Regions from separate parts of the Rhizobium mulingense genome, predicted to be linked through region 1. Evidence: predicted binding sites of a transcription regulator. Region 1 holds the regulator's gene; each other region holds the start of a gene.

Region 1 (3,244 bases):
CCACATGCGGATTGCCGTGGCCGACGGAGGTGACGGCGACGCCGGCGCCGAAATCGAGATAACGCTCGCCGCCTTCGGTGATCAGCCACACGCCCTCGCCTCGCTCGAACCGCAGCGGGGCACGAGAATAGGTGTCATAAAGCGGCGCGGCTTCGGCCATGGCGCGGGTCTCCCGATCAGCGTTGTCAAGTACGGACTCCGGCTAAGAAAACCAGGCCCGAAAAATCAAAAATGCCGCCTTTCGGCGGCGATCGGTACTATTTCCTTTTCGCGCTGCAATGTCAACAAAACTGCGGCCTTAGCGGATGCAGCAAGCTTGCACAGCGGCATTTTCAGCCTTCAACAGGCATTATTGCAGAAATGACACGCAGGGGCAGCAAGTTGGGGAAAACTACGAATTCGATTCATCCGGATTCCCGCGACTCTTGTCACGGAGTCAGCCTCACACTAGGTTAAAGTTCAATTACTAGACTGCATGCGGCGGAACTAGTCACCAAAATTGATCAAGCGTTTCTTGTTTCGGAGGCTTCCGGGACAACGGTGAGGGATTCTGCCATCACCAACGCAAAAGGTGGAGACAGGGCATGAACTGGACAGACGAGCGGGTCGAGAAACTCAAGAAGCTGTGGTCCGAAGGGCTCAGCGCCAGCCAGATCGCGGCGCAGCTCGGCGGTGTCAGCCGAAACGCCGTTATCGGCAAGGTACACCGGCTGAGCCTGCCGGGCCGCGCCAAGGCCGGCGGCACGGCGACGGCGGCGCGCACGCCGAAGCGCCAGACATCGGCGCCGCGCGCGCCGAACTACGCCTCCCGAATTACCACCCGCACCGTTACCCGCCAGCAGGGCGCAACGATGCTGAAGGAAGAGATCGAGATCGAAACGATCGAGGAAATGGAATATGTTCCGAAGGGCAATGTGGTTGTGCCGATCTCGCGCCGCCTCGGCCTGACGGAACTGACCGAACGCACCTGCAAATGGCCGGTCGGCGATCCGCTGAAGGAGGATTTCCACTTCTGCGGCTGCGAATCCCCCGACAATTCGCCTTATTGCAGCTATCATCAGAAGCTCGCCTATCAGCCGGTCAATGAACGGCGCCGGGCGGCAGCGCGGGTCAGCTGAGCGAGCGGACCAGTCATGGAAATGCGAAACGGGCCCGCGCGGCCCGTTTTTTTGTGGAGCGACGGAGCTGTGGCGTTAGGTGCTGATACGGCAAAGAGCGCAAACCCGTCCAGATCTTAGATCAATTCCAGGAAACGCCTGAAGCGGTTTTTTCAAGGACTCCATTAGAGGACTCTTGTTTCCATGAAAGGCTGAATCGCTCTAGCTTAGTTGCTCCAGACGTCTCGCTTCTTGCCGGTCGTCCTCCCCAAACTCCGTCATCCCAGGGCTTGCTCCTGGGATCCACAACCAAGCACGCGGCTTCAATTGTTTGTCTGCAGTTGGATGCCATGGCCGCGCGGTTCCAGCAGCATGGATCAGGGTCAAGCCCTGGGATGACGGAGGAGAAGTGGTGCCGAACACGCATAGGCTGCGCTGGCGCATTGCGAGTGGAAAGGCTGCACCGGTGGGAACGCCGACCACACACACTTCCTGCGCCTCACGCTTCCATCGAATAGCCGGCGCCGCGCACGGTGCGGATGACGTCCTGCATGTTGGAGAAATTCAGCGCCTTCCGCAGGCGGCCGACATGGACGTCGACGGTGCGTTCGTCGACATAGATATCGTGGCCCCAGACGCCGTCGAGCAATTGCGAGCGGGAGAAGACGCGGCCCGGCGACGACATCAGGAATTCCAGCAGGCGAAATTCGGTCGGACCGAGGCGGACCTCGCGGCTCTTACGATGGACGCGGTGGGTTTCGCGGTCGAGCTCGATATCGCCGCATTTCAGCACCGAGGACAGCACCTCGGGGCGGGCGCGGCGCAGCATCGCCTTGACGCGGGCGACGAGCTCGGGGGTTGAGAACGGTTTGACGACGTAATCGTCGGCGCCGGTGGAAAGCCCGCGGACACGCTCGCTCTCCTCGCCGCGCGCCGTCAGCATGATGATCGGCAGACGCTCGGTTTCCGGCCGCATGCGCAGGCGCCGGCAAAGTTCGATGCCGGAGACGCCGGGCAGCATCCAGTCGAGGATGAGCAGGTCGGGCGTGCGCTCCTGAAGCCTGATTTCGGCCTCGTCGCCGCGCAGGATGGTATCGACCTCGAAGCCTTCCGCTTCGAGATTATAGCGAAGGAGCACGCTGAGGGCCTCTTCGTCTTCAACAACTGCAACTCTCGGGATCATGCGTGTTCGTCTCCTCGCGCATGATCCTTAAATCCGGAGTGATTTAAGCCAGGATCCCGCGCAAAATCAGAAATTGGCTGCGACCTCTTTGCGCGCCCCGAACGGGCACGCACGCAATGGGCTCGACACGGTTATTCCGTGGCGGCACCGACGGTGTTGGCACTGTCATCCTTCGGACGATCGCCTTCCGGCTGGGCTCCCGTCGCCATGTAGTAGATCGTTTCGGCAATATTGGTGGCATGGTCGCCGATGCGCTCGATGTTCTTGGCGCAGAACAGAAGATGCGTGCAGCTCGTGATGTTGCGCGGATCCTCCATCATATAGGTCAGGAGCTCGCGGAACAGCGACGTGTACATCGCGTCGATCTCGTTGTCGCGCTCGCGGATGGCGGTCGCCTTGTCGGCGGCGCGCGTCGTATAGACGTCGAGCACTTCCTTGAGCTGGACGAGCGCCAGCTCGGACAGGTGCTCGAGGCCGCGGGCGAGCTTGCGCGGAACGCCGGTGCTCTGCACGGCGATGACGCGCTTGGCGGTGTTCTTGCCGAGGTCGCCGACACGTTCGAGATCGGCGGCGATGCGGATCGAACCCATGATTTCGCGCAGGTCCGCGGCCATCGGCTGACGGCGGGCGATGGTGACGATCGCCTTGTCACCGATTTCGCGTTCGGTGTGATCGAGGATCACATCGTCAGAGATGACCTTCTGCGCCAGCGCCGTGTCGCCGTTGACCAGGGCGCGAACGGATTCGGCGACCATCTGCTCGGCCAGGCCGCCCATTTCGGAAATTCGCCTGGAGAGGAACTTCAGATCATCATCATAGGCAGAATAAATATGTGTCGATGCCATGGGGCTTTGTCCTCGAATAACGGGAAGGCTTCGGATTGCCGCAATCAGCCGAAGCGACCCATGATGTAGTCCTGGGTGCGCGGATCGTCCGGGTTGGTGAACATCTTGTCGGTATCGTT
Region 2 (3,244 bases), on a different contig from region 1:
CTGCTGTTGCGGCACCCGCGATTGCGGCGACGCCCCCAGGACCGCCTTGAGAAGCGCCTGCGGCTGATAGCCGAGCCAGCCCGGCGTCAGGCCCAGCCGGACGACGACCAGATTGGCGGAAGGCACGATCGCCATGCTTTGCCCGTCATGCCCCGTCAGCCAGAACGTATCCTCCGGCAGCCCGAACGCGGCGTTCGAGCTGCCGGGCGCAAGCCACGCCTGGCCTTGCGTATAGCGGCCGTTCGACGCTGCCGTCGGCGTCCGCATGGCGCCGACGAACCCCTCCGGCAGCAGTCGCCGGCCATTCCAGACACCATCCTGCAGCAGGAACTGTCCGAAGCGCGCCCAGTCATGCGCCGTCGCGTAGAGATAGGAGCTTCCGACAAAGGTGCCGCGCGCGTCGAGTTCGAAGACGGCGCTGCTCATGCCGAGCGGGAAGAAGAGCGCGTCATGCGGATAAGAAAGGGCTGCTTGCGCATTGCCGACCTTGTTCATCCAGATGCGTGACAAGAGTACCGCCGTGCCGCTCGAATAGCGGAAGCGCTGACCGGGTGCCGCCTCCATCGGCGCATTGGCCGGCAGCGATACCATGTCGGGATCGAGATAAAGCATACGCGTCACATCGGCGACGCTGCCATAATCCTCATTGAAGGCAAGGCCGCTCTCCATGCCGAGCAGGTCGGAGACCTTGATCCTGGAGCGCTGATCGTCCTTCCATTGCGCCATCAAGTGATCGTCGTCGAAGGAAACCTTTCCATCGAGCATCAGCCGGCCGAGGATGGCTGCGTTCACCGTCTTCGTCATCGACCAGCCGATTAGCGGCGTCTTCGCCGAAAATCCGCGGCCATAGGCTTCGGCGACGATACGGCCGTCGCGCACCACCACGATCGCCCGCATCGCCGGGCCGGCAAAGCGGGCATCGGCCAGCACCGCGGCGATCTTGGCATCCGGCTGATTGCCGCTGCCCTCGCCTTGCGGCCATACCGCGTCGCTCGCCTGCATCTTGGCCGGTGCATCGAACGGCACCGCGTTCATCGCCGCCTCGAAATTGCCATCCGGCACGCTGGTGCAGCCGAGACTGCCGCGATAGAGCGCATAACTCGATGCGAACAGCCCCATGAAGCGCGCCGTCACCCGGCCGCTGTCGCGCTCGACACTGACGCGCACCAGCCTCAGCAGCGGATTTCCCGGCGCCTGGACGTCGTCATGCAGCACATCGTCGGCATCCCGGCCGGCAATGAAGACATTCGAGCAGACGATCTTGGCGGCGTAGCCATCCCCGACGCGCAACAGCTCCGGCGGCCGGGCGAAGAGCCAGCCGGTCCCGGCGGCGATGATGAGAACCACAAGGAGAGCAAGCGCCTTCAGGATACGCAGCACAAATCGCATGGCATTCCTCCATGACGGGAGAGAAGCAGGAATTGCGCCGGTCGGAAAGAGGCCGGCGCGAAGAAGGCGCGCCATTCCGATCACTCTTCATTGATGCCGGAGGCCTCCCGAACCGGCGCCCACAGCCCGCGTCATCAAACTGTAGCAGTGGCGCGCTACACGCCCTGAACGCTAAAAAGGTGACAGACTCATGTCAGAATTTGCACCGGATGCCGGCTTCCGCAAGAACCGGAAACTTAAGGACGCCCTTCTCCGCCACAAGGCTTTTTCGAAGGAAGGTTTTTCCGAGCGTCTCTTCGGCCTCCTCTTCTCCGGCCTCGTCTACCCGCAGATCTGGGAAGATCCGGATCTCGACATGCAGGCGATGGAGCTGAAGCCCAACCATCGCATCGTCACCATCGGCTCCGGCGGCTGCAACATGCTCGCCTATCTCTCTAAGGCGCCGGCCTCGATCGACGTCGTCGATCTCAACCCGCACCATATCGCGCTGAACCGTCTGAAGCTTGCCGCCTTCAAGCATCTGCCGGACCATGCCGACCTCGTCCGCTTCCTGGCTATGCCGAACGAAAAGTCGAACAGCCGCGCCTACGACCGGCATCTTGCCGCCAGGCTCGACGAGGCGACCCGCAGCTACTGGAACGGCCGCAAGTTCGGCCGCCGCCGCGTCACCGTCTTCGACCGCAACATCTATGAAACCGGCCTGCTCGGCCGCTTCATCGGCGCAGCCCACCTTCTTGCCCGCCTGCACGGCGTCAAGCTGCGCGAGATGACCAAGACCCGCTCGATCCGCGAGCAGCGCCAGTTCTTCGATGAGCAGATCGCGCCGCTTTTCGAAAAGCCAGTCGTTCGCTGGATTACCGGCCGCAAGAGTTCGCTCTTCGGCCTCGGCATTCCGCCGCAGCAATATGACGAACTTGCAAGCCTCGCCGCCGATCATTCGATCGCGCCGGTGCTGAAGCACCGCCTGGAAAAGCTCGCCTGTCATTTCCCGATGCGCGATAACTATTTCGCCTGGCAGGCCTTCGGCCGCCGCTACGGCACGCAAGAAGAAGGCCCGCTGCCGACCTATCTGAGGCCGGAGCACTATGAGGTAATCCGCGCCAATGTCGACCGCGTCAACGTTCACCACGCAAGCTTCACCGAGCTTCTGGCCCGCGAACCTGCCGCCTCGCGCGACCGCTACATCCTGCTCGACGCGCAGGACTGGATGACCGACGGGCAGTTGAACGATGTTTGGCGGGAAATCACCCGCACGGCGCGCGACGGCGCCCGGGTGATCTTCCGTACCGCCGCCGAAAAGAGCGTCATCGAAGGCCGCGTGTCTCCGTCGATCTGCGACCAGTGGGACTATTTCGAAGAGAAGTCCCGCGAACTGACCGCGCTCGATCGCTCGGCGATCTATGGCGGCTTCCACATTTACGGGAAAAAGGCGTGAGCGAGATCGGCACCGAGACGGCGGGAATGAGCGACGAACATGCCAGCCTGATGGATGGCATGTACCGCTACCAGCGCCATATCTACGACCTGACGCGCAAGTATTACCTTCTCGGCCGCGACAGCACGATCCGCAATCTTGACGTGCCCGAGGGCGGCACCATGCTCGAAGTCGGCTGCGGCACCGGCCGCAACATGGCCTTCGCTCACAGGCATTTTCCGGCCGCCAAGCTGTTCGGCCTCGACATTTCCCAGGAAATGCTGATTTCGGCCCGCAAGACCTTCGCCACCAAGTCGACGATTCCGGAATTCCGCGTCGCCGACGCCACGGCCTTTACGCCGCGCGAATTCGGCGTCAGCGGTTTCGACCGCATCCTGATCTCCTATGCCCTGTCGATGATCCCGGACTGGGAGCGCGCCC
Region 3 (3,244 bases), 380 kb from region 1:
TTCACCAAGCGGCTGATGGAATTCCTGCGCGCCTTCCCCGAGATCGTCATCGCCGGTCTGTTTTCGGCGATCCTGTCGATCGGACCGGTCGCCGCCATCATTGCCATCACCCTGCATACGATCGGCGCGCTCGGTAAACTTTTCTATGAAGTGGGCGAGAATATCGACATGAAGCCCGATGAGGGCATGAAAGCCGTCGGCGCCAACTGGTGGGAGCGCGTGCGCTTCGCCGCCCTGCCGCAGGTGCTGCCGAATTTCACCTCCTACGCGCTGCTGCGCCTGGAGATCAACGTGCGCGCCTCGACCATCATCGGCGCTGTGGGCGGCGGCGGCATCGGCGAGGAACTGAAGCTTTCGATCTCGCGCGGCTTCGGCGCCAAGACGATGGCGCTCGTTCTGCTGCTCTTCGTGACGATCGTCGCCGTCGACCAGTTCTCCGCATGGCTGCGCCGCCGGCTCGTCGGCGATCATGCCTTCCTCCTGCAACATTGAGGCCGCCATGACGGTGATCGACGCCAACCGCATGCATGAGATCGAAACGCGCTATCCGGAATATTTCCACCGGTCGTTCCGCCAGCGTTTCGGCGGGCTGATGATCGTCATCGCGACGCTGCTCTACAGCCTCTATGCCGTCTGGTTCTTCGACCTGCCCAAACTTTTTGCCGAGGCCCATTGGGAGCGCGTCGGCATCTATCTCAGCCAATGGGTGAGCTACGACGTGCAGCCGGAATTCCGCATCGGGGATGACGGCTCCATCGAGGTGCGTTATCCGCGTTTCTCGCCGCTCGGCGACAATCCGCATCCTGACTGGCTGATTAACAATCCCGACGGCAGCATCACCGTTTCGATCAGCGGCACCAGCCGCAGCGTCACCGTCTCGAAGAGCGAGACGATCGTCACCGCGCACGGCGTCAGCGTCCCGGTCGAGCTTTCCGGCGGCGCGCCGAAAGTCGTCGGGCCGGTGCCCGGCTGGATGACGGTTTATGACGACAATGTGCTCGCCGATCTCGGCTTTGCCGGCAATGTCAGCATATCCGTCGACCGGGTGAAAATCCGCAAGCGGTTCATCGGCTGGGCGAATTTCATCTTCGATACGCAATCGTCCTTCTTCGACAAGCCAGTCGGCGAGGTTATCAGCCTCATCGTCTCCGGGCCGCGCATCAAGCCCGACCAATCCAACCTGTCGCTCGCCTTCGACGACATCTGGAACAACAGCGAATGGCAGCATGGCGACGTCTGGACCAAGCTTTTCCAGACGATCGTCATGGCGTTCCTCGGAACGCTGCTCGGCGCGCTTACCGCCTTCCCGCTCGCCTTCATGGCAGCGCGCAACATCACGCCGAACCGCTTCCTGAACCAGGTGCTGAAGCGCTTCTTCGATTTCCTGCGCTCGGTCGACATGCTGATCTGGGCGCTGTTCCTGACGCGCGCCTTCGGTCCCGGCCCGCTTGCCGGCAGCGGCGCGATCTTTCTCACCGAGACCGGCACACTCGGCAAGCTCTATTCCGAAGGGCTCGAAAACATCGATAACAAGCCGCGGGAGGGCGTCAAATCGACCGGTGCCGAGACCGTGCTCGTCCATCGTTACGGCATTATGCCGCAGATCGTTCCCGTTATCGTCAGCCAGACGCTCTATCAATGGGAATCCAACGTGCGCGGCGCAACCATCATCGGCGCCGTCGGTGCGGGCGGCATCGGCCTCAAACTCTGGGAGGCCATGCGTACCAATGCCAACTGGGAAAACGTCGCTTACATGGTCATTCTGATCCTGATCGTCGTCTTCCTTTTCGACGCCGCCTCGAATGCGCTGCGCCATCGGCTGATGGGCACGAAAGCGCACTGATCCCCAGGCCAAAAGGCGATGGCGGTGCTGCCGTCATCATCATTCTGTCACGGAAATCTTTTAGCCGGGACCTGCTTGCGGTTCGCCGCCAAATCACTGCACATTGCGCTCCCCGTTTCGACGATCCCCAGGATAAAAGCCTTGCGCTACGCTCTCTATTTCTCGCCGCCGAAGGATGATCCCCTGACCGGCGCGGCCTCGCTCTGGCTCGGCCGCGATGCGTTCAGCGGTGAGACCTATGCTGCTCCGGATCATGAGCGGCTCGGCCAGGCGGAGCAGTTCGAGCTGACCGCCGATCCGCGCCGCTACGGCTTTCATGCGACGATCAAGGCGCCGTTTTCGCTCGCCGCTTCGGTCACCGAGAAGGACCTCCTGACAGTTGCCGAGGAGTTTGCCTCGCGCACGCCTGCCTTCGAGATTCCCGAACTGGTACTCGGCCAGCTCGGCCGTTTTTTTGCCCTCATTCCCGCTTCTCTTCATCAACCTCTTCAGGATTTCGCCGCGAAGGTGGTAAAGTCCTTCGAGCCGTTCCGCGCAACGCTTTCTCCGGCCGATATCGCGCGGCGCAACCCGGAGAAGCTCAGCGACAGCCAGCGCGCCAATCTGCAGCGCTGGGGTTATCCTTACGTCATGGAGGATTTCGGCTTCCACATGACACTGAGCGGCCAAGTGCCCGAGACACGCGCCGAGGTGATGAAAGCGATTCTGACCGAGCGTTTTGCCGATTTCACCGGCCGGCCGCTTTCGATTTCCGGCCTTGCCGTCTTCGTCGAGGAGACGCGCGGCGCCCCGTTCAAAGTCCATTCCTGGCTGCCGCTTTCCGGCGCCAAAAGCTGAAAGACCTGACGAGATGAGCAAAGAGACCGTGTTTTCCAACGCCCGCATCGTTCTCGAGGATGACATCCTCGCAGGCTCGATTCTCATTCGCGACGGCAAGATCGCCGACATTTCAGAGGGAAATTCGGTAGCCGGCGAAGATTTTGAAGGCGACTACATCATTCCCGGCCTTGTCGAGCTGCATACCGACCATCTCGAAGGCCATTACCAGCCGCGTCCCGGCATTCGCTGGAACAAGACCGCGGCGGTCCAGGCGCATGACGCCCAGATCGTCACATCGGGCATTACCACGGTGTTCGACTGCCTGCGCATGGGTGCGGATGAGGATGGCGGTTTCGAACATGGCGAAATGCGCGAGATGGCGGATGCGATCCAGTCGGCGGAGAAGGAAGGCCGGCTGCGCGCCGAACACCTGCTGCACCTGCGCTGTGAGGTCTCGGCCGACAACGTGCTCGAACATTTCGCCGATTTCGAAAACGACCACCATGTGCGGCTGGTCTCGCTGATGGATCATGCGCCCGGCCAGCGGCAGTTCCAGACGATGGATCAATATATCTTCTATTA

Evidence for each region. Region 1 encodes PhoB, which activates phosphate uptake and scavenging genes when phosphate is short. Its sites were predicted from a motif close to TGTCATNNANCTGTCAT; they were not measured.
Region 2: PYR71_RS10500 (BtaA family protein) is a predicted target of PhoB. The motif match lies at 1,519-1,535, and genes of this name have one in related genera.
Region 3: PYR71_RS04525 (DUF1045 domain-containing protein) is a predicted target of PhoB. The motif match lies at 1,878-1,894, and genes of this name have one in related genera.

Annotation. Positions count from the first base shown of each region.
Region 1 covers NZ_JARFVE010000002.1:505,112-508,355, forward strand. The annotation lists gene PYR71_RS02605 (aspartate aminotransferase family protein) at 1-160, opposite strand, end outside; gene PYR71_RS02610 (GcrA family cell cycle regulator) at 585-1,118, shown strand; gene phoB (phosphate regulon transcriptional regulator PhoB) at 1,597-2,280, opposite strand; gene phoU (phosphate signaling complex protein PhoU) at 2,412-3,125, opposite strand; gene pstB (phosphate ABC transporter ATP-binding protein PstB) at 3,170-3,244, opposite strand, start outside.
Region 2 covers NZ_JARFVE010000004.1:329,052-332,295, reverse strand. The annotation lists gene PYR71_RS10505 (serine hydrolase domain-containing protein) at 1-1,389, opposite strand, end outside; gene PYR71_RS10500 (BtaA family protein) at 1,580-2,824, shown strand; gene PYR71_RS10495 (class I SAM-dependent methyltransferase) at 2,821-3,244, shown strand, end outside.
Region 3 covers NZ_JARFVE010000002.1:883,017-886,260, forward strand. The annotation lists gene phnE (phosphonate ABC transporter, permease protein PhnE) at 1-492, shown strand, start outside; gene phnE (phosphonate ABC transporter, permease protein PhnE) at 500-1,843, shown strand; gene PYR71_RS04525 (DUF1045 domain-containing protein) at 1,985-2,680, shown strand; gene PYR71_RS04530 (alpha-D-ribose 1-methylphosphonate 5-triphosphate diphosphatase) at 2,694-3,244, shown strand, end outside.